Regions from separate parts of the Scandinavium sp. M-37 genome, predicted to be linked through region 1. Evidence: predicted binding sites of a transcription regulator. Region 1 holds the regulator's gene; the other holds the start of a gene.
The links. Region 1 encodes LexA, which represses DNA repair genes until DNA is damaged. Its sites were predicted from a motif close to TNCTGTATGTACATACAGNA; they were not measured.
Positions count from the first base shown of each region.

Region 2: rmuC (DNA recombination protein RmuC) is a predicted target of LexA. The motif match lies at 4,846-4,865, and genes of this name have one in related genera.

Region 1 covers NZ_JBIGIN010000009.1:85,430-96,094, reverse strand. Annotated here, with positions in the region: gene malM (maltose operon protein MalM) at 1-405, shown strand, start outside; gene ubiC (chorismate lyase) at 597-1,094, shown strand; gene ubiA (4-hydroxybenzoate octaprenyltransferase) at 1,108-1,977, shown strand; gene plsB (glycerol-3-phosphate 1-O-acyltransferase PlsB) at 2,064-4,484, opposite strand; gene ACG0Z5_RS09160 (diacylglycerol kinase) at 4,613-4,981, shown strand; gene lexA (transcriptional repressor LexA) at 5,091-5,699, shown strand; gene dinF (MATE family efflux transporter DinF) at 5,795-7,114, shown strand; gene ACG0Z5_RS09145 (CsbD family protein) at 7,263-7,472, shown strand; gene zur (zinc uptake transcriptional repressor Zur) at 7,550-8,071, opposite strand; gene ACG0Z5_RS09135 (cupin domain-containing protein) at 8,183-8,671, shown strand; gene traF (conjugal transfer protein TraF) at 8,848-10,158, shown strand; gene dusA (tRNA dihydrouridine(20/20a) synthase DusA) at 10,258-10,665, shown strand, end outside.
Region 2 covers NZ_JBIGIN010000021.1:12,158-22,822, reverse strand. Annotated here, with positions in the region: gene metE (5-methyltetrahydropteroyltriglutamate--homocysteine S-methyltransferase) at 1-1,982, shown strand, start outside; partial or broken gene ACG0Z5_RS15555 (ash family protein) at 2,278-2,436, shown strand; gene ACG0Z5_RS15550 (hypothetical protein) at 2,440-2,895, shown strand; gene ACG0Z5_RS15545 (dienelactone hydrolase family protein) at 2,941-3,750, opposite strand; gene udp (uridine phosphorylase) at 4,008-4,769, shown strand; gene rmuC (DNA recombination protein RmuC) at 4,926-6,377, shown strand; gene ubiE (bifunctional demethylmenaquinone methyltransferase/2-methoxy-6-polyprenyl-1,4-benzoquinol methylase UbiE) at 6,444-7,199, shown strand; gene ubiJ (ubiquinone biosynthesis protein UbiJ) at 7,212-7,817, shown strand; gene ubiB (ubiquinone biosynthesis regulatory protein kinase UbiB) at 7,814-9,454, shown strand; gene tatA (Sec-independent protein translocase subunit TatA) at 9,531-9,794, shown strand; gene tatB (Sec-independent protein translocase protein TatB) at 9,798-10,352, shown strand; gene tatC (Sec-independent protein translocase subunit TatC) at 10,355-10,665, shown strand, end outside.

The sequences.
Region 1 (10,665 bases):
GCGGTGCCGGATATTCCGGACCCGATTGCCCGGCACGTGACCGAAGGCACGCTGAAGCTGAAAGTGAAAACCTCGTCCGCCTCCAGCGTGCTGGTTGGCCCACTGTTTGGTTCTTCAGGCCCTGGTCCAGTCACCGTGGGTAACACGGCGGCACCGGTTTACAGCGCACCTGCGGCCGCCCCGGCGACGGCGGCAGTCGCAGCCTCAGCCACCGCGGCATCAGCACCGGCAGTGAAGAGCGAACCGGTTCTCAATGACACCGAAAGCTATTTCAACAACGCAATTAAACAGGCTGTGGAAGAGGGCAATATCGATAAAGCCCTGAAACTGTTAAACGAAGCCGAGCGCCTCGGTTCGACTTCAGCGCGTTCCACCTTTATCAGTAGTGTAAAAGGCAAGGGGTAAAAACATCTCCCCACATTGCTGATGTTTAGGCCCTGGCCATTCGGTGCGTCTCCCTCGACGCACCGTTTTTTCTGACGCAACGGCGGATGTTGCATCCCTGTTGCGCCGCCGCGCGGATATTAACGTTTCTTCCTCCCGCTAACCCTTTTCTACGATACAATGCCGATAAGTTTTGTATCGGAGAGTCTGGCATGTCACACCCTGCGCTGGCGCAGCTGCGTGCACTACGCTATTACACCACCCTTCCGGAACTCGATGCGGCGCTGCTCGACTGGCTGCTGCTGGAAGATTCCATGACCAAACGTTTTGAACAGCAGGGCAAGCGCGTCACCGTGACGCTGGTGCGTGAAGATTTCGTGGGTCAGGATGAGGTCGCCGAAGAACTGGCGCTGCTGCCCGCCGAGCCGCGCTACTGGCTGCGTGAGATTTTGCTCTGCGCCGACGGCGAACCCTGGCTTGCCGGGCGAACGGTGGTGCCGGAATCTACCCTGTCGGGACCGGAGCTGGCGCTGCAACAGCTCGGCAAAACCCCGCTGGGGCGCTACCTGTTTACCTCATCCACCTTAACCCGTGATTTTATTGAAATTGGTAAAGATGCAGAGCTGTGGGGGCGTCGTTCCCGCCTTCGGCTGAGCGGAAAACCGCTGCTGTTAACCGAGCTTTTTCTGCCTGCGTCGCCGCTGTACTGAGAGGAAGAGAATTATGGAGAGGAGTCTGACGCAAAATAAGCTCCAGGCTTATAGCCGTCTGATGCGTATTGATAAGCCGATAGGCTCGCTGCTGCTGCTCTGGCCGACGCTGTGGGCGCTGTGGGTAGCCATGCCTGGCGTACCGCCGCTGTGGATCCTCGCGGTGTTCGTGGCGGGGGTGTGGATGATGCGTGCCGCGGGCTGCGTGGTGAACGACTACGCCGACCGTAAAATTGATGGTCACGTCAAACGCACCGCCCATCGCCCGTTACCGAGCGGCGATATCAGCGAGAAAGAGGCGCGCATCCTGTTTGTGGTGCTGGTGGTGCTCTCGTTCCTGCTGGTACTGACGCTCAACACCATGACTATTCTGCTGTCGGTGGCCGGTCTGGCGCTGGCGTGGGTGTATCCGTTTATGAAACGCTACACCCATCTGCCACAGGTGGTGCTGGGCGCGGCGTTTGGCTGGTCTATCCCGATGGCCTATGCCGCGGTCAGTGAATCGTTGCCGCTGAGCTGCTGGCTGATGTTCCTGGCAAATATCTGCTGGACGGTGGCCTACGATACCGAATATGCGATGGTTGACCGGGATGACGATTTAAAGATTGGCGTCAAATCTACCGCGATTCTGTTTGGCAAACACGACAAGCTGATCATCGGGATTTTACAGGTCTTATCGCTGGGATTGATGGTGGCGGTCGGCTGGCTGAGCCATCTGAACTGGGAATTCTACTGGTCGATTTTCATCGCCGGGGCGCTGTTTATTTATCAGCAGAAGCTGATTAAAAACCGCGATCGTGATGCCTGCTTTAAAGCGTTTATGAACAATAACTACGTGGGGCTGGTGTTGTTTATCGGTCTGGCGATGAGCTATATGCTTTAACCTCTTCCCGGCGGCGAAATGCTTGCCGGGCAAAAACAAAAAAGCCGGAGCAACTCACATTGCTCCGGCTTTTTTACGCGCTAAGGTCAGGCGTCCTGATTGGCGCTCTCGACGGTCAGACGCACATCGGAAGCAATCAGCTCCGCCAGCATCTGATACACCTTCAGCGTTTCCGCCGGTTCGGCATCGCCGGTATCACTGATGTATCCTTCGTCACGCAGGGTCAGCACCAGGGTACTGAACACCGCTTTATCGAAGAACTCCGGCGCGTTGATGCCATGCAGCACTGACAGGCGTTGTGCCACGGTGCGGCTCTCTTTCTCCAGCGTGCTGCGGTTGATGGACGGATTCGCACTCAGTAGCCAGAAGGTAATGGCGTAGCGTTGCAGCGTTTCACGGGCACCGGCAGCCAGCAGTTGCAGGGTACGGGAGTGCGACGGATTGACGCTAACGTCGTCATTCTCAACGGTGATCAGCGCCTGACGCTGCATCTCGGCCAGCAGCAGGTCGATAACGCCCGCCAGCTCGTCTTTTTCCCAGCGCAGGAACAGCTCGGCTTTCAGCATCGGGTACAGCACTTCCACATGTCGCACCATCTCCGCGCGGGAGATTTTGCGATGCTGGGTCACAATCGCGGCCAGCAGCGACGGGATCATCAGCATGTGAGTGATGTTGTTGCGATAGTAGGTCATCAGCACTGCCTGCTCGCGCGGCAGGATGATGATATCGCCGATGGTGTCTTTCTCGACTTCGAACTTGTTCATCTGCAACGCGTGATCGATAAGCTCACCGGCGGTGGCAGAGGGCACGGTGGAATCCGAGGAATACGGCACATTGCGCATCAGCTGCAGATAGCAATCGAGCTGCTCGGTTAGCTGTTCACGGGTCAGCGAGCGCTGACGCGAGGCCAGCAGCGCCGTCACACACAGGTTCATGGCGTTGGCCGCCCCGGCGTTGTTAATGCGCACCATCAGGTCTTCGGCGATGTTGTTCACGGTCGGCGTCAGCCAGGCCGGACGAATGGATTCAATCGGGTCGATGGACTCCCGCCACTCCGGCACGTGCTGGTTGAGATAGGTCATCAGCGGCATCGGTTCGCCAAAGTTGACGTAGCCCTGACCGAGATTACGCAGTTTGCTCAGGCCGCGCAGCATCTGCGGCAGGCTCTCTTTCTCTTTGGTCGCCCCGCGCAGCTCTTTGGCGTAGGTGCCCACTTCCATCACGTGCTCGTAGCCGATGTAAATAGGCACAAGGGTGATTGGACGGGTGCCGCCACGCAGCATTGCCTGAATGGTCATAGACAGGGTGCCGGTTTTCGGATCCAGCAGACGACCGGTACGGGAACGCCCACCTTCCACGAAGTACTCAACGGAATAGCCGCGGCTGAACAGCTCGCCTAAGTATTCGCGGAATACGGTGGAATACAGCTTGTTACCCTTGAAGGTACGACGAATAAAGAACGCGCCCAGGCGGCGGAAAATCGGGCCCGCGGGCCAGAAATTCAGGTTGATGCCGGCGGCGATATGCGGCGGTACCAGGCCCTGGTGATAAAGCACGTAAGAGAGCAGCATGTAGTCCATGTGGCTGCGGTGGCAGGGCACATAGACAATCTCATGGCCGTCGTGCGCCAGCTGACGCACGCGCTCGGCGTTATTGACGTTGATCCCCTGGTACAAACGGTTCCAGGTGAAGCCGAGTACGCGGTCGGTGAGACGAATCATCTCGTAAGAGAAGTTGGCGGCAATCTCTTCCATCAGCGCAATGGCGTTCTGCTGTGCTTTTTCATGGGAGATTTTCTTGCTACGCGCTTCGTCTTCCACCGCACGGGCAATCGCTTTGGACGCCAGCAGCTTATTGAACAAGTCCTGACGGGCTGGCAGACGCGGGCCAACGGCAGCCAGACGCTGACGGGCAAAATGGGTACGCGCTACGCGGGCCAGCTTCTGAGCGATGATTTTATCGGTGCCATGCTCGGTGGCCATGCGGCGCAGCGACACGGACGGCGAGAAACGCACGAAGCTGTCGCGACCAAGCCAGGTCACGGCGAAGAATTTCTGGAAGCCGTTCATCATGCGCAGTGGCGGATTAGCTTCGCCTTTTTCACGGCCCGGTGAGCGACCAAACATCACCGACACAGGGACCATTTGCACATCGAGTTCTGGATTGCTGCGATGCAAATCCAGATAATTATGGAAGAGCTTGATAGACTCTTCTTTCGGCGTGTAATACGTAAACGCGCGCGGCCCGCCGTGAATGAACACGTAGCGCGGCAACACGGTGCCGTCGATCTCCAGCGGTTCCAGTGGATCCGGGAGGTCATGCGCCAGACACTGGGCGCGTAAGGTCAGCAGATCTGCTTTCGAGTTATACGGCAGAACATACATAATTGGGCGTGAGGTATCGAGTCCCAGCTCCTCGGCAGGATTTGCCGGGATAGACTTGCTTTTTACCAGCACGCTTAATGGTAAATTCAGTAATTTATAGTAAATTCGTGGCCAGCCAGACATAAACGATGTAAAGCCTCTGGTTAATCATGCAAATGCGCCGCAAGGATAACAGAAAGTGCACAGAATATCTGTTCTACCACGCGCGGCACACACCGACATTGACGCTAATAATGTAAAAGGTTCTTTTGATGGCAAATGATACCACCGGGTTCACCCGAATCTTCAAAGCGGCAGGCTATTCCTGGAAGGGCTTCCGCGCCGCATGGCAAAACGAAGCGGCCTTTCGCCAGGAGGGAACCGCCGCCATTATCGCCGTCATTATTGCCTGTTGGTTAGACGTGGATGCGATAACCCGGGTGCTGCTGATTGGCTCGGTCCTGTTGGTGATGATAGTGGAAATTCTCAACAGTGCGATTGAAGCCGTGGTCGATCGCATCGGCACAGAACGTCACGAGCTGTCCGGGCGAGCAAAAGACATGGGCTCCGCCGCGGTACTGCTGTCGATTATGGTCGCCGTCTTCACCTGGGTGTCGCTGCTGTGGACGCATTTTCGCTAACGCTCGCATAATTACGCAAACGTCTGGTTTTTTGTGCGTTTTGCGGTTCCAAAATCGCCATTAGCTGTATATACTCACAGCATAACTGTATATACACCCAGGGGGCGGAATGAAAGCGTTAACGACCAGGCAGCAAGAGGTGTTCGATCTTATCCGGGATCACATCAGCCAAACGGGCATGCCGCCAACGCGTGCGGAAATCGCGCAGCGCTTGGGGTTCCGTTCCCCGAACGCGGCTGAAGAGCACCTGAAAGCGCTGGCACGTAAAGGCGTAATCGAGATTGTTTCCGGCGCATCCCGCGGTATTCGTCTGCTGATTGAAGAAGAATCAGGCATTCCGCTGATTGGCCGCGTCGCAGCAGGTGAACCCCTGCTGGCACAGCAACATATCGAAGCACATTACCAGGTCGATCCAGCGATGTTTAAGCCGAGCGCTGATTTCCTGCTGCGCGTTAGCGGCATGTCGATGCGTGATATCGGTATTCTCGACGGCGATCTGCTGGCGGTACACAAAACCCAGGACGTGCGTAACGGCCAGGTGGTTGTCGCCCGTATCGATGACGAAGTGACCGTGAAACGCCTGAAAAAGCAGGGCAGCACCGTTGAACTACTGCCGGAAAACAGTGAGTTTTCCCCGATTGTGGTCGATCTGCGCAAGCAGAACTTCTCCATCGAAGGGCTGGCGGTTGGCGTTATCCGCAACGGCGAATGGCAGTAACCGTCTCGCCAGGCCGGAATTAAGTATTTTCAGTGGCGCCGTTCTGGCGCCATTTTGTTATCTTTTTTACCTCATTCACTCTCACAGGTTTTCTCATGTCGCTATTCACCGCTGCGGACAAGGCATTGTGGCGTCTCGCGCTACCGATGATTTTCTCCAACATTACCGTGCCACTGCTTGGGCTGGTGGATACGGCGGTTATCGGCCATCTCGATAGCCCGGTGTACCTCGGCGGCGTGGCGGTCGGATCAATGGCGACCAGCTTCCTGTTTATGCTGCTGCTGTTCCTGCGTATGAGCACGACCGGCCTGACCGCGCAAGCCTTCGGCGCAAAAGATCCTGTTCGCCTCGCCAGAGCGCTGGTACAGCCGTTGCTCCTGGCGCTGGGCGCGGGAGCGGCCATCGTGCTGCTGCGCATCCCGTTGATTGACCTGGCGCTGCATATTGTCGGCGGCAGCGAGGCGGTGCTCGAACAGGCCCGCCGCTTCCTCGAGATTCGTTGGCTGAGCGCGCCTGCATCGCTGGCTAACCTGGTGCTGTTGGGCTGGCTGCTTGGGGTTCAGTATGCGCGGGCCCCGGTGATTTTGCTGGTGGTCGGCAATGTGCTGAACATCGCGCTCGATTTATGGCTGGTGATGGGCCTGCACATGAACGTGCAGGGCGCTGCGCTGGCCACGGTCTGCGCCGAATACGTGACTTTTTTCATCGGCCTACTGATGGTGCGTCGGGTGTTACACCTGCGGGGCATTTCGTGGGCGCTATTGAAAGACGCCTGGCGCGGTAATATTCGCCGCCTGCTGGCGCTCAACCGCGACATCATGCTGCGCTCGCTGCTGCTCCAACTGTGCTTTGGCGCGCTGACGGTAATGGGCGCCCGGCTTGGGAGCGACATCGTCGCGGTCAACGCGGTGCTGATGACCATGCTGACCTTTACCGCCTACGCGCTGGACGGCTTTGCCTACGCGGTGGAAGCCCACTCCGGCCAGGCGTATGGTGCGCGGGATGGCAGCCAGCTCTTGCAGGTCTGGAAAGCGGCGTGCCGTCAATCCGGCATTGTCGCCCTGGCGTTTGCGCTGATTTATGCCCTGGCGGGGGAACACATTGTCGCCATGCTAACGTCCATCACTGAACTGCGTGAACTGGCCGATCGCTACGTTATCTGGCAGGTGGTTTTACCGGTAATAGGCGTGTGGTGTTATCTGCTTGATGGCATGTTTATTGGTGCGACGCGTGGGGCGGAGATGCGTAACAGCATGGCGGTAGCGGCGGCGGGTTTTGCCCTGACTCTGCTCACCGTGCCCGTTTTCGGCAACCACGGATTGTGGCTGGCGCTGGCGGTATTCCTCGCTCTGCGCGGCCTGGCGCTGGCGTGGATTTGGCGGCGTCACTGGCAACACGGAACCTGGTTTTCGTAGCCGCTTCGTTTTTAGTCGATGGTTAAAGATTCTGAATAATCTCCAGCTGGCAAAATCCTTACCTATACTGAATATCACGTCCAGCAGAAAACAGTGTTTTACGGACGATGTTATTTCACTCTCTCCACCGAACTAAGAGGAATGGATCATGAATAAAGACGAAGTCGGCGGTAACTGGAAACAGCTCAAAGGTAAAGTGAAAGAGAAATGGGGTAAGCTGACCGATGATGATTTTACCGTCATTGAAGGTAAGCGCGACCAGCTGGTCGGGAAAATCCAGGAGCGTTACGGCTATGCGAAAGATCAGGCCGAGGACGAAGTGAAAGACTGGGAAACCCGCAACGATTACCGCTGGTAAATAAATGCACTACCCGTGCGTACACGGATGTACAACCCTCAGGGCGGCTTAAAGGCCGCCCAATCTTTTTCTGGCGCTTATTTCTGACCCGGTTTGCGTTTGATGAGGATAGTATGATCGTGACCGCAGCAGTCCTGCGTGCGGCAAGCTTCCACTTCGACACACCCTGAACACAGCCCATGGGCTTCAATAACGTTATGGCGCAGCGCGAATCCCATCCGGGCCGCCAGCGCATGCATAATGTCTTCCACCCCGTCAGCCGCTTCTTCCTTCACCACGCCACAGCGATCGCAGATAAACATCGCCGATGTATGCGAGGGTTTATCGAACAGATGGCACAGCACATAGCTGTTGGTGGACTCCACCTTATGCACAAATCCCTGCTCGAGTAAGAATTCCAGCGCCCGATACACGGTCGGCGGCTTGGCCTGTGGTTCGCTCACTTTCAGCAGGTCCAGCAGGTCATAGGCGCTGATCGCACCCTGTTGCAGCGTCATCAGGCGGAGCACTTCGAGGCGTTGGGGTGTCAGTCGCACGCCACGTTGGGCGCAAAGCCTTTCGGCCTGCACGAGCATGTCTTGTGGAGTGGAGTTGTCCATAGGCGCCTCGAATCGGGTGTAAAGTAAACGCCTACTTTATCATGTTTAGGCCCAAACGCCGATAACCTGCCGAGTGTGCTATACATGACCCAACAACCCAGGAGGGACAAGATGAAAAGACCTGACTGTATTCGACACTGGCGTGAGCTGGAAGAAGCCGATAATTCAACCTATCCCGACAGCAGCGAGCTGTTTTCCATAGGCGCACCGCTGGCGCGTAAGCTCGGGCTGATGCGGCTTGGTATTCATCACGAACGCCTGCCACCGGGCCGCCGCACCTCATATCCTCATGCCGAAAGTGATGAAGAAGAGTTTATCTATGTGGTGAGTGGCCGCCCTCAGGCGTGGATCAACGGCTACCTTTGGCAGCTTGAACCGGGTGATAGTGTGGGCTTTCCATCGGGCACTGGCGTCTGCCACACCTTTATCAACAATACAGAGGCCGACGTAGAATTATTGGTGGTCGGAGAGGCCAATAAAAAGCATAACCGTATTTATTACCCGCTGAATCCGGAATATGCCGCCACTCGTCAGGACCGCTGGGTCGACCATCCGCCACAATTTTTTGGTCCTCACGACGGGAAACCTTCGCGAAAATAACAATCTCTTCTATAAATATTGAGGGGCATCACATAATTCAACCTTAACACAGTGAGCCTTAAGGCAAATCATCCTAATTGGCTGCTTTTTACATCGTTATTCACAGCAATAGTTCGGCCCTTTTCAGCGGATAACTGAACGGGGAAAAACGTTCACCTGCATATAACGAGCATACTGTGAAAAAAAATATTAAATATTCTGTGGTGTCAGCGGCCGTCTCCCTGTTTATGGCAAATCAGGCGGGAGCGGCCAATACCTGGTCCGAGGCAAGAAACGATGCAATGGGGGGAACCGGGGTGGCGTCGGCCAATTATGGCAGCGCGGTGCTGATTAACCCCGCGCTACTGGCGAAGGCACAACCGGACGATGATGTCTCTGTCGTTATTCCATCTGTGGGGGCGCAGATTACCGACAAAGACAATCTTCGCGATCAAATTGACGATATCAGCGATGAAATCAACCACTACAAAAAGGTACTCGATAACCTGACGCCACAAGACATCCTGTTGAACCCTGGCGGCACGTTAAACGAATTCCAGAGTGCGGCGGGGGATCTGGCCGGACAGCTGGAAGACCTGAAAGGAAAAACCGCCCGCGCGACCGCCGGAGCAGGGATCGCCGTTAGCGTGCCAACCTCGGCGGTATCTCTGGCCTTTGTCGCCAAAGCCTATGCTCACGCGCGTGCCAGCTCCAGTATCGATCAGAACGATATCGACTACCTGCGTAACATTCAGAACTCCGACGCGTTCGCGGCTACCCAGGCCGCCAATGCGGTGATCAGCGGCAGCGACGAAATCACCAACAACCTCAACTCAACGGCGTCCGGTAAAGGGGCAATTGTTTCCGATTATGGGATAGCGATTGCGCGCCAATTCGATATCGGCGGCGTGCCGGTGTCGTTGGGTGTGACGCCAAAACTGCAGCAAACCTGGCTCTACAACTACACCACCTCTATCGATGACTATCACAGTGACGACTGGAAAAAGGACAAATACCGTACTGACGACACCGGTTTTAACGTCGATGCCGGTATCGCGGCGGATTTCGGTGAAAACTGGACCCTGGGCCTGAGCGGTCAAAACCTGATGTCGCGTGATATCGACACCAAAGACGTGCGCATCACCAACGGGGCCACCGGGGTGACCACCAACTACAAAGACACCTATCAGATCCGTCCGCTGGTGACGGCTGGCGTGGCGTGGCATACCGATTTTGTGACGCTGAGCGCCGACGGTGACCTGACGGAAACCAAAGGCTTCAAGAGCGAGGACGACTCGCAGTATGTCGGAGTGGGGGCAGAGGTGACACCGCTGAGCTGGCTGGCGGTGCGGGGCGGTTATCGTGCGGATGTGAAGGGTAACGACAGCAACGTCTTCACCGCCGGGGTAGGCTTCGCGCCGTTGAACACCGTGCACGTCGACTTAACGGGGCTGTATGGCGAAGATCAAACCTGGGGCGCGGGCGTGCAGTTGGGCCTGACCTTCTGATTCGCGTTGGTTAATAGGATGAAGCGGAGGCCATGCGCCTCCGCATTTTCTTTGTGCTATAGTAGCGCCCCATTTCCACCGGATGCTCATAAATTCGCCATGCTGCCAGAAACACAATCCACCGCTTATCCTGCTCACCGCTTCTCCATCGCACCGATGCTCGACTGGACGGATCGGCATTGTCGTTACTTCCTGCGCCAGCTGTCTCGCCACACGCTGCTGTACACCGAAATGGTGACCACCGGGGCGATCATTCACGGCAAAGGCGACTACCTGGCCTACAGTGAGGAAGAACATCCGTTGGCATTGCAGCTCGGCGGCAGTGACCCGGCAGCGCTGGCGCACTGCGCTAAGCTTGCGCAAGAGCGCGGTTACGATGAGATCAATCTCAACGTCGGCTGCCCGTCCGACCGCGTACAGAACGGTATGTTCGGTGCCTGCCTGATGGGCAATGCCCAGTTGGTGGCCGATTGCGTCAAAGCGATGCGCGACGTCGTGTCCATTCCG
Region 2 (10,665 bases), on a different contig from region 1:
ACACGCTGTTCCGCATTGGTCGTGGCCGTGCGCCAACCGGCGAACCGGCGGCAGCGGCAGAAATGACCAAATGGTTTAACACCAACTATCATTATATGGTGCCGGAATTCACCCAAGGTCAGGAATTCAAACTGACCTGGACCCAGCTGTTGGATGAAGTTGACGAAGCGCTGGCCCTGGGCCACAACGTGAAACCGGTCCTGCTCGGGCCGGTGACTTACCTGTGGCTGGGTAAAGTGAAAGGCGAGCAGTTTGACCGCCTCAGCCTGCTGAACGACATTCTGCCGGTGTACCAGCAGGTGCTGGCGGAGCTGGCAAAACGTGGCGTTGAGTGGGTACAAATCGATGAACCGATCCTGGTTCTGGAGCTGCCGCGTCCGTGGCTCGACGCGTTCCAGCCTGCCTATGAGGCGCTGCAAGGCCAGGTTAAGCTGCTGCTGACCACCTATTTCGAAGGCGTTACCCCGAACCTCGACACCATCACCGCGCTGCCGGTGCAGGGTCTGCATGTCGATCTGGTTCACGGTAACGATGAGGTGGCGGAACTGCACCAGCGTCTGCCTGCCGACTGGCTGCTGTCTGCGGGTCTGATCAACGGGCGTAACGTCTGGCGTGCCGATCTGACCGAGAAATATGCACAGATCAAAGAGATCGTCGGGAAACGTGCGCTGTGGGTGGCCTCTTCCTGTTCCCTGCTGCACAGCCCGATCGACCTGAGCGTGGAGACGCGTCTCGATGCGGAAGTGAAAAGCTGGTTCGCCTTTGCCCTGCAAAAATGTCAGGAGCTGGCGCTGCTGCGTGATGCTCTGAACAGCGGCGACACCGCGGGCATCACCGAATGGAGTGCGCCAATTCAGGCCCGTCGTCACTCTTCCCGCGTCCATAATGCGGCCGTCGAAAAACGTCTGGCGGCGATTACCGCCCAGGACAGCCAGCGTAACCGCCCGTATGCCGAACGTGCTGAAGCCCAGCGCGCACGCTTCAACCTGCCTGCCTGGCCGACCACCACTATCGGTTCCTTCCCGCAGACCACCGAGATCCGCGGCCTGCGCCTCGACTTCAAAAAAGGTGCGCTGGATGCCAATAACTATCGCACCGGTATCGCGGAACACATCAAACAGGCGATCGTTGAGCAGGAACGCCTGGGCCTGGACGTGCTGGTCCACGGTGAAGCCGAGCGTAACGACATGGTGGAATATTTCGGTGAGCATCTGGACGGGTTCGTCTTCACCCAGAACGGCTGGGTGCAGAGCTACGGTTCCCGCTGTGTGAAGCCGCCGGTGGTGATTGGCGATATTAGCCGCCCGAAAGCGATCACCGTGGAGTGGGCGAAGTATGCCCAGTCGCTGACCGACAAACCGGTGAAAGGGATGCTGACTGGCCCGGTGACTATTCTTTGCTGGTCCTTCCCGCGTGAAGACGTGACCCGTGAAACCATCGCCAAGCAGATTGCACTGGCCCTACGTGACGAAGTGGCGGATCTGGAAGCGGCAGGCATTGGCATCATCCAGATTGACGAACCCGCGCTGCGCGAAGGTCTGCCGTTGCGTAGACGCGACTGGGAAGCCTATCTGGCGTGGGGCGTGGAAGCCTTCCGCATCAACGCCGCGGTGGCGAAAGACGAAACGCAGATCCACACCCACATGTGTTACTGCGAGTTCAACGACATTATGGATTCTATTGCCGCGCTGGATGCAGACGTGATCACCATCGAGACCTCACGTTCCGACATGGAGCTGCTGGAGTCGTTTGAGGAGTTCGAGTACCCGAACGAAATCGGCCCGGGCGTGTATGACATTCACTCCCCCAACGTGCCAAGCGTGGAATGGATTGAAGCCCTGCTGCAAAAAGCCGCCCAGCGTATTCCGGCTGAGCGTCTGTGGGTCAACCCGGACTGCGGCCTGAAAACTCGCGGCTGGCCGGAAACCCGTGCTGCACTGGCGAATATGGTGAAAGCGGCGCAGAACCTGCGTCAGGCGTAAGGTAACAATGCCACATTGCCCGGCGGCGCGATGCTTGCCGGGCCTACGTGATTCAGCGTGTAGGCCTGGCAAGCTTGCGCCGCCGGGCGGTTCATCGCAATAAAATCCATGTATTTAGAAGGGTTTATTTTGAAAGCTGAAACGTGCTCGCAAAACGGAAAGCAACTCGGCTGCAACGCGATAAACCGCTATCTTTATAACCCCGGTATTCGTAAGGTGATGGCGTTGCGGTCAATCCCGCAACCGGGCGTAGGAACCTGTATAAAACATAAGTGGGCACAGATTTTTCTGTGTTATGTCAGCGTACATCTCAGTAAACTCTCTGGTGACGTTGGCGGGGCAACCGAAAGGTTGGCCGGTTTCACTTGTGTCCGGTATTCCTACCCCCGTCAGCGTCACCACCTGTGAGCGTAGGAACTCCAGCGGTGACTCCTTAAAAAACACAAGGAATTGCCAAATGACTACAGCATCAAGCCAAACCCTCTCTGAAGATGATCTGCAAGAAATCCAGGAAGCACTTGATATTCCCCTGTCGGGATCTGCTGACCTTTTTACCGCTGCGGACTTTTGCGGCACCCTGGTCAGTGTAATGGTGGAGTGTGGGGACAAATACTACCGACTGGCGCTATGCGGGCGCTTATCACACGCGCTGACAGTACTGCGTCAGCGCTGCGTGGACGTAATGCCCGACTGGATGGTCAGCCAACTGACGGTGGAAACGGTCCCTTTATCCACCTTGCCGGAGAGCTGGCAGGAGACCGATCTGCTGCTGGATTATGCCCAGGCATTAACCCTGACATTAAGTGGCGGCACGCTTCTGGCGAAAAACGGTCAGGATCTGGCGGGTTTACTGCACGATGTGGTGTATTTTCTGGTGGATGAACTCAAATCCCCCCGGTTTGAAAAAGCCTAAATAGTGAGTTTTTGCCCGGCAGTTGCCGGGCAATCAAGGCTTTGTTTATCCTTTCTTCCCGCCGTACTGCGCAAACCACGCCAGCATTCTCTGCCAGCCGTCTTTGGCCGACTCTTCGTGATAGCTCGGACGATAGTCGGCGTTAAACGCATGTCCGGCTTCCGGGTAAACAATAATGTCTGCTTTGGCGTTTGCCGCCCGCAGCGCCTGACGCATGGTCTCCACGCTCTCCAGCGTAATGCCGGTATCCTGGCCGCCGTACAGGCCGAGCACTGGCGCGGTCAAGTCGATTGCGATATCGACCGGATGCTTCGGTGAATTCAGCGATTTGTCACCCACCAGTTTGCCGTACCACGCCACCGCCGCTTTCAGCTGTGGATTATGCGCCGCGTACAGCCACGCTATGCGACCGCCCCAGCAAAAACCGGTGATCAGCAGGCGATTGGCATCGCCACCGTTGCGCGAGGCCCAGCTGGCAACGTGGTCGAGATCTGCCAGCACCTGAGCATCAGGCACTTTCGACACCAGGCCGCTGAACAGCGTCGGGATGTCAGCATAATCATTCGGATCGCCCTGACGGAAATAGAGCTCCGGCGCGATCGCCAGATAGCCTTCCCCCGCCAAACGACGGCAGACGTCGCGGATGTGCTCGTGCACGCCGAAAATTTCCTGCACCACAATCACCACCGGCAACGGGCCGTCGGTATTTTTTGGCCGGGCATGAAACGCAGGCATGTTTTCGCCCTGCGACGGGATCGACGTCTCCCCCGAAACGATCGCGTCTTCCGGGGTCAGAATGAGGGTTGAGGCGTGAGGTGCTGCAGCCGGTGCAAAGCCGGGTTGTTTATCTGTCATGGTCTTCTCCGTACCCATCTATTTAGCGCAGTGATAAATATAGTCCGCAGGTTAACAATTCACAGTGCCAGAAAACGGCTATCTTATGTGCAGTGGTTATCATTACCGCTTGTTAATGTGATGTGAATCACTTTTTATAAGAAAACTAATGCAAACATTTTCACTCATAGTGATGATTGTCACGAAAATGTGTCCAAAGCTTCGGTAGAGTACGTTTTTGCTTCTGCTGACAACTCGACCCAGAGAGGAGTTTTTATATGTCTAAGTCTGATGTTTTTCATCTCGGCCTCACCAAGAACGATTTACAAGGGGCAACGCTCGCTATCGTCCCGGGCGATCCGGAGCGTGTGGAAAAGATCGCCGCGCTGATGGACAAGCCGGTTAAGCTGGCATCGCATCGTGAATTCACCTCCTGGCGTGCAGAGCTGGACGGTAAAGCGGTTATCGTGTGTTCCACCGGTATCGGCGGTCCCTCCACCTCGATTGCAGTAGAAGAACTGGCCCAGCTGGGCATCCGTACTTTCCTGCGCGTGGGCACCACGGGCGCTATCCAGCCAAACATTAACGTCGGCGACGTGCTGGTCACCACCGCGTCCGTGCGTCTGGACGGTGCCAGCCTGCATTTCGCCCCGATGGAATACCCGGCAGTCGCTGATTTCGCCTGTACCACTGCGCTGGTTGAAGCGGCAAAATCCGTTGGCGCCACCACCCACATCGGTGTGACCGCGTCTTCCGACACCTTCTACCCAGGCCAGGAACGTTACGACACCTTCTCCGGTCGCGTGGTAAACCGCTACAAAGGCTCCATGGAAGAGTGGCAGTCGATGGGCGTGATGAACTATGAAATGGAATCCGCCACCCTGCTGACTATGTGTTCCAGCCAGGGCCTGCGCGCGGGCATGGTTGCGGGCGTTATCGTCAACCGCACCCAGCAAGAAATCCCGAACGCGGAAACCATGAAGAAAACCGAAAGCCATGCGGTGAAAATCGTGGTCGAAGCGGCACGCCGCCTGCTGTAATTCCTCTGCTTTATGAAAAGGCCGACGTGTTCGGCCTTTTCTTTTTTGCGTACATCCTCGCAGGAAAACCCTTTTAAACTGGACATTTATACAGCACAATCCACAATTCTACGTTGTGTCGGTATTGTGCCGATAAGTTGTTGAGCAGGGGGAGCCGTGGATATTTCAATCATCATCAGCGCAGTGGCTGCACTGATTGTCGGGGCCGCGTTTGGCTGGCTGGCGAGCAAATCACATGCCGACCGGCTGCGGGCTGATTTCATCGAAGAGCGGCACGATATCGATATTGAACTGGCTGCGGCGAAGCAACAGCTGGCGCAGAATGCCCACTGGCGCGATGAATGTGAACTGCTGAATAACGAATTGCGCAACCTGCGGGAGATTAACACCTCGCTGGAAGCCGATCTGCGTGAAGTGACTACCCGCCTCGAATCGACCCAATTGCACGCCGAAGATAAAATTCGCCAGATGGTGAACAGCGAACAACGCCTGAGCGAGCAGTTTGAAAACCTCGCCAATCGTATTTTTGAGCACAGTAATCGCCGGGTCGACGAACAGAATCGTCAGAGCCTGCACGGCCTGCTCACGCCGCTGCGCGAACAGCTCGATGGCTTCCGTCGCCAGGTGCAGGACAGCTTCGGCAAAGAGGCACAGGAACGCCACACCCTGGCCCATGAAATTCGTAATCTGCAGCAGCTTAATGCGCAGATGGCCCAGGAAGCGGTCAACCTGACCAAAGCGCTGAAGGGCGATAACAAAACCCAGGGCAACTGGGGGGAAGTGGTCCTGACGCGCGTTCTGGAGGCATCCGGCCTGCGGGAAGGCCACGAATATCAGACTCAGGTCAGTATCGAAACCGATGCCCGTGCCCGAATGCAGCCCGATGTGATCGTGCGTTTGCCGCAGGGAAAAGACGTGGTGATCGACGCCAAAATGACGCTTATCGCCTACGAGCGTTTCTTTAATGCAGAAGAAGATTACGTGCGTGAAGCCGCGCTGCAAGAGCATATCGCCTCGGTGCGCAACCACATTCGTCTCCTGGGCCGTAAAGATTATCAGCAGTTGCCGGGCCTGCGCTCGCTGGACTATGTGCTGATGTTTATCCCGGTGGAGCCTGCGTTCCTGTTGGCTATCGATCGACAGCCAGACCTGATTACCGAAGCGCTCCGAAACAACATCATGCTGGTCAGCCCAACCACGCTGCTGGTGGCGCTGCGCACCATTGCGAACCTCTGGCGCTATGAGCATCAGAGCCGTAATGCCCAGCAGATTGCCGATCGCGCCAGCCGCCTGTACGACAAAATGCGGCTGTTTGTCGATGATATGTCGGCGATTGGGCAGGGGCTGGATAAGGCCCAGGATAACTACCGCCAGGCCATGAAAAAACTCGCCTCCGGGCGCGGAAACCTGCTGGCGCAGGCAGAATCCTTCCGGGGCTTAGGCGTTGAAGTGAAACGTGAAATTAACCCTGATTTGGCCGAACAGGCGACGGCGCAGGAAGAGGCATTTGACCCCGACAACCGCGCATTACATGACGATGCGGCACGTTTGTCGGCCTCTGATGAACCGTCTGAAACTGAGGCGCATCGCGTTTCCCGGCACGGTTGAAGCGTAGGGGAAATGCGCCCAATCTGTTACACTCCTGGTACATTTTCTTGATAGGCAGACATTGAGATGGTTGAGGATTCACAAGAAACGACGCACTTTGGCTTCCAGACAGTAGCCAAATCGCAGAAAGAGGACATGGTGGCGCATGTATTCCATTCTGTTGCCGCTAAGTATGATGTTATGAACGACCTGATGTCGTTCGGGATCCATCGCTTGTGGAAACGCTTCACCATTGATTGCAGCGGCGTCCGCCGTGGGCAAAAAGTGCTGGATTTAGCAGGCGGTACTGGCGACCTGACGGCGAAATTCTCCCGTCTGGTGGGCGAAACCGGTAGTGTCGTGCTGGCTGATATCAACGAATCGATGCTCAAAATGGGCCGCGAAAAGCTGCGCAATATCGGCGTGATTGGCAATGTGGAATACGTGCAGGCCAACGCGGAAGCGCTGCCGTTCCCGGACAACACGTTTGACTGCATCACCATTTCCTTTGGCCTGCGTAACGTTACCGACAAAGAAAAAGCGCTGCGTTCTATGTATCGCGTGCTGAAACCGGGTGGACGTTTGCTGGTGCTGGAGTTCTCCAAACCCATCCTCGACCCATTAAGCAAAGCCTATGACGCCTACTCATTCCATGTGCTGCCGCGTGTGGGGGAGTTAGTGGCGAAAGACGGCGAAAGCTATCGCTATCTGGCGGAATCCATCCGTATGCATCCCGATCAGGACACCCTGAAAGCGATGATGCAGGATGCCGGTTTCGACAACGTGGATTACTACAACCTGACGGCCGGTATCGTCGCGTTGCACCGCGGGTATAAGTTCTGACAGGAGTTCGCCATGCCTTTTCAACCTATGGTCACTGCGGGCATTGAAGGTGCGCTTAACACCTTTTTGTGGCGCGAACGTGCGCTCAAACCTGCCCGTCAGCGTCTGCTGGGCAAGGTGCTGCGCGTTGAGCTAAAAGAGTTCACGGCCCCGCTGGTGCTGGTTTTCAGCGAGCAGCAGATTGATGTCCTGAGCGCGTGGGAAGGCGAGGCGGATTGCACCGTCAGTACCCGCATCGGCGTGTTGCCGCAGCTGCGTAACCGCCAGCAGTTGACGTCCCTGATCCGTTCGGGTGACCTCGAAGTGCAGGGTGATCTTCAGGTGGTGCAAAATTTTGTCGCGCTGGCCGATCTGGCCGAGTTCGATCCTGCTGAACTGCTGGCCCCGTATACCGGCGATATCGTTGCCGAAGGCGTCAGTAAAGTGCTGCGCGGCGGGGCGAGCTTCCTGCAGCGCGGTGTGCAACGCCAGCAGCGCTATGTGGCGGAAGTCATTACCGAAGAGTGGCGCATGGCGCCGGGTTCGCTGGAAGTGGCCTGGTTTGCCGAAGAGAGCGCTGCCGTCGCGCGCGCCGTTGAAGCCTTAACCAAACGGCTGGAAAATCTGGAGGGGAAATGACGCCAGGAGAAATTCGGCGCCTGTATTTTATCATCCGCACCTTTTTGAGTTACGGGCTTGATGAGCTCATTCCCAAAATGCGTATCACGCTGCCGCTTCGACTCTGGCGGCGGATGCTGTTCTGGATGCCCAACCGCCATAAAGATTTACCGTTAGGCGATCGCCTGCGCCTTGCCTTGCAGGAGCTCGGCCCGGTCTGGATCAAGTTTGGCCAGATGCTGTCCACCCGCCGTGACCTTTTCCCCCCTCAAATCGCCGATCAGCTGGCTATGCTGCAGGACCGCGTCGCCCCGTTTGATGGGAAGCTTGCGAAGCAGCAAATTGAAAAATCGATGGGGGATATTCCTGTTGAGAGCTGGTTCGACGATTTTGACATTCAGCCGCTGGCCTCGGCGTCTATTGCTCAGGTGCACACCGCCCGTCTGAAAGAGAACGGCAAAGAGGTGGTCATCAAGGTGATTCGCCCGGATATCCTGCCGATCATTAAAGCGGACATGAAGCTGATTTACCGTCTTGCGCGCTGGGTGCCCCGTTTGCTGCCCGACGGTCGCCGTCTGCGTCCGCAGGAAGTGGTAAAAGAGTATGAAAAAACGCTGCTTGATGAGCTGAATTTGCTGCGTGAAGCGGCCAACGCCATTCAGCTGCGCCGCAATTTTGAAGACAGCCCGATGCTCTATGTGCCGGAAGTCTATTCCGACTATTGTCGCGAAGACATGCTGGTGATGGAGCGCATTTACGGCATTCCGGTGTCGGATGTTGAAACGCTGGAAAAACAGAATACCAACATGAAACTGCTGGCCGAACGCGGCGTGCAGGTGTTCTTCACGCAGGTGTTCCGCGACAGCTTCTTCCATGCCGACATGCACCCGGGCAATATCTTCGTTAGCTACGAGCACCCGGAGGATCCGCAGTATATCGGCATCGACTGCGGCATTGTGGGCTCGCTGAATAAGGAAGATAAGCGCTATCTGGCGGAAAACTTTATCGCTTTCTTTAACCGCGATTACCGCAAAGTGGCTGAACTGCATGTGGATTCCGGCTGGGTGCCGCCCGATACCAACGTGGAAGAGTTTGAATTTGCTATCCGCACGGTCTGCGAGCCCATCTTCGAGAAGCCGCTGGCAGAGATCTCATTTGGTCACGTGCTGTTGAATCTGTTTAACACCGCGCGCCGCTTTAATATGGAAGTGCAGCCGCAACTGGTTTTACTTCAGAAAACATTACTTTACGTTGAGGGGGTAGGCCGCCAGCTCTATCCTCAGTTAGACTTATGGAAGACAGCGAAACCTTTCCTTGAATCATGGCTCAAAGATCAGGTAGGTATTCCGGCGCTGATTCGGGCGTTTAAAGAAAAAGCGCCGTTCTGGATCGAAAAAATGCCGGAAATGCCGGAACTGATTTACGACAGTTTGCGCCAGGGCAAAAGTATTCAGCGGAGCATTGATAAAATCGCCCGCGAGATGGGAACCAACCATGTCCGACAAGGGCAATCCCGCTATCTGTTTGGCGTGGGTGCCGTGTTGATGTTGAGTGGAACCTTGCTATTGATAACCCGTCCTGATTTGGGGCTGCATCCCGTAGGTTTGATGGGGGCAGGGGTTGTTGCCTGGTTGATTGGCTGGTTTAAAGGCCGCTGATTTTTGCATCATTCAGACGAAGGCGTGTAAGCTACACGCCAGTGGATCCATTATCATCTGACACAGAGGAACATGTATGGGTGGTATCAGTATTTGGCAGTTGTTGATTGTCGTCGTTATCGTGGTTCTGCTTTTCGGGACGAAAAAGCTGAGCTCATTGGGATCTGACCTGGGTGCGTCTATCAAGGGCTTTAAAAAAGCCATGGGTGATGAAGACGACAAACAGGAAAAGAAAGAGCCTTCCGCTGAAGACGCTGATTTCCCTGCGAAATCACTGTCTGAAAAGCCGGGTGATTCCAGCAAAGACGATGCAAAACGCCACGATAAAGAGCAGGTGTAATTCGTGTTCGACATTGGTTTCAGTGAACTGATCCTGGTTTTCGTTATTGGCCTGATTGTCCTCGGGCCAAAACGGCTGCCGGTGGCAGTGAAAACGGTGGCTGGCTGGATACGGGCGATCCGTTCGCTGGCAACCACCGTACAAAACGAACTGGCTCAGGAGCTGAAGCTCCAGGAGTTTCAGGACAGCCTGAAGAAGGTGGAAAAGGCGAGTCTCGGCAACCTGTCGCCGGAGCTGAAGGAGTCAATGGACGAGCTGCGTGAAGCGGCGGAATCCATGAAACGCTCTTATACCCAGGCCGATCCTGAACGCGCCAGCGATGAAGCCAACACCATCCATAACCCGGTGGTGAAGGGCAGCGAAGCGCAGCGCGAGGGCGTGACGCCGGTGACGCCTGAGCATCACGCCAGTGCGGAAGCTCAGGCACCCGACGTAACGGACGTGACGGAAGAACCCATCGAGCACGCCCCGGAAACCGACGTTTCTACAGCGAAAGTTACCGCGCCAACTGCCGCACCGGCTTCCTCCCCTTCCCCTGCAAACAGCGATAAACCGTAATCATGGGCGTAGAAGAGACTCAACCGCTGATCTCGCATTTGATTGAGCTGCGTAAGCGCCTAATCAATTGCATTATCGCGGTATTCGCAATTTTTCTGGCGTTGGTGTATTTCGCCAACGACATTTATCAACTGGTGGCCTCGCCGCTGATCAAGCAGATGCCCGCTGGCGCAACGATGATTGCGACCGATGTGGCATCGCCGTTTTTCACGCCGATCAAGCTGACCTTTATGGTCTCGGTGATCCTCTCGGCACCGGTTATCCTTCATCAAGTCTGGGCGTTCATTGCCCCGGCGCTATACAAACATGAGCG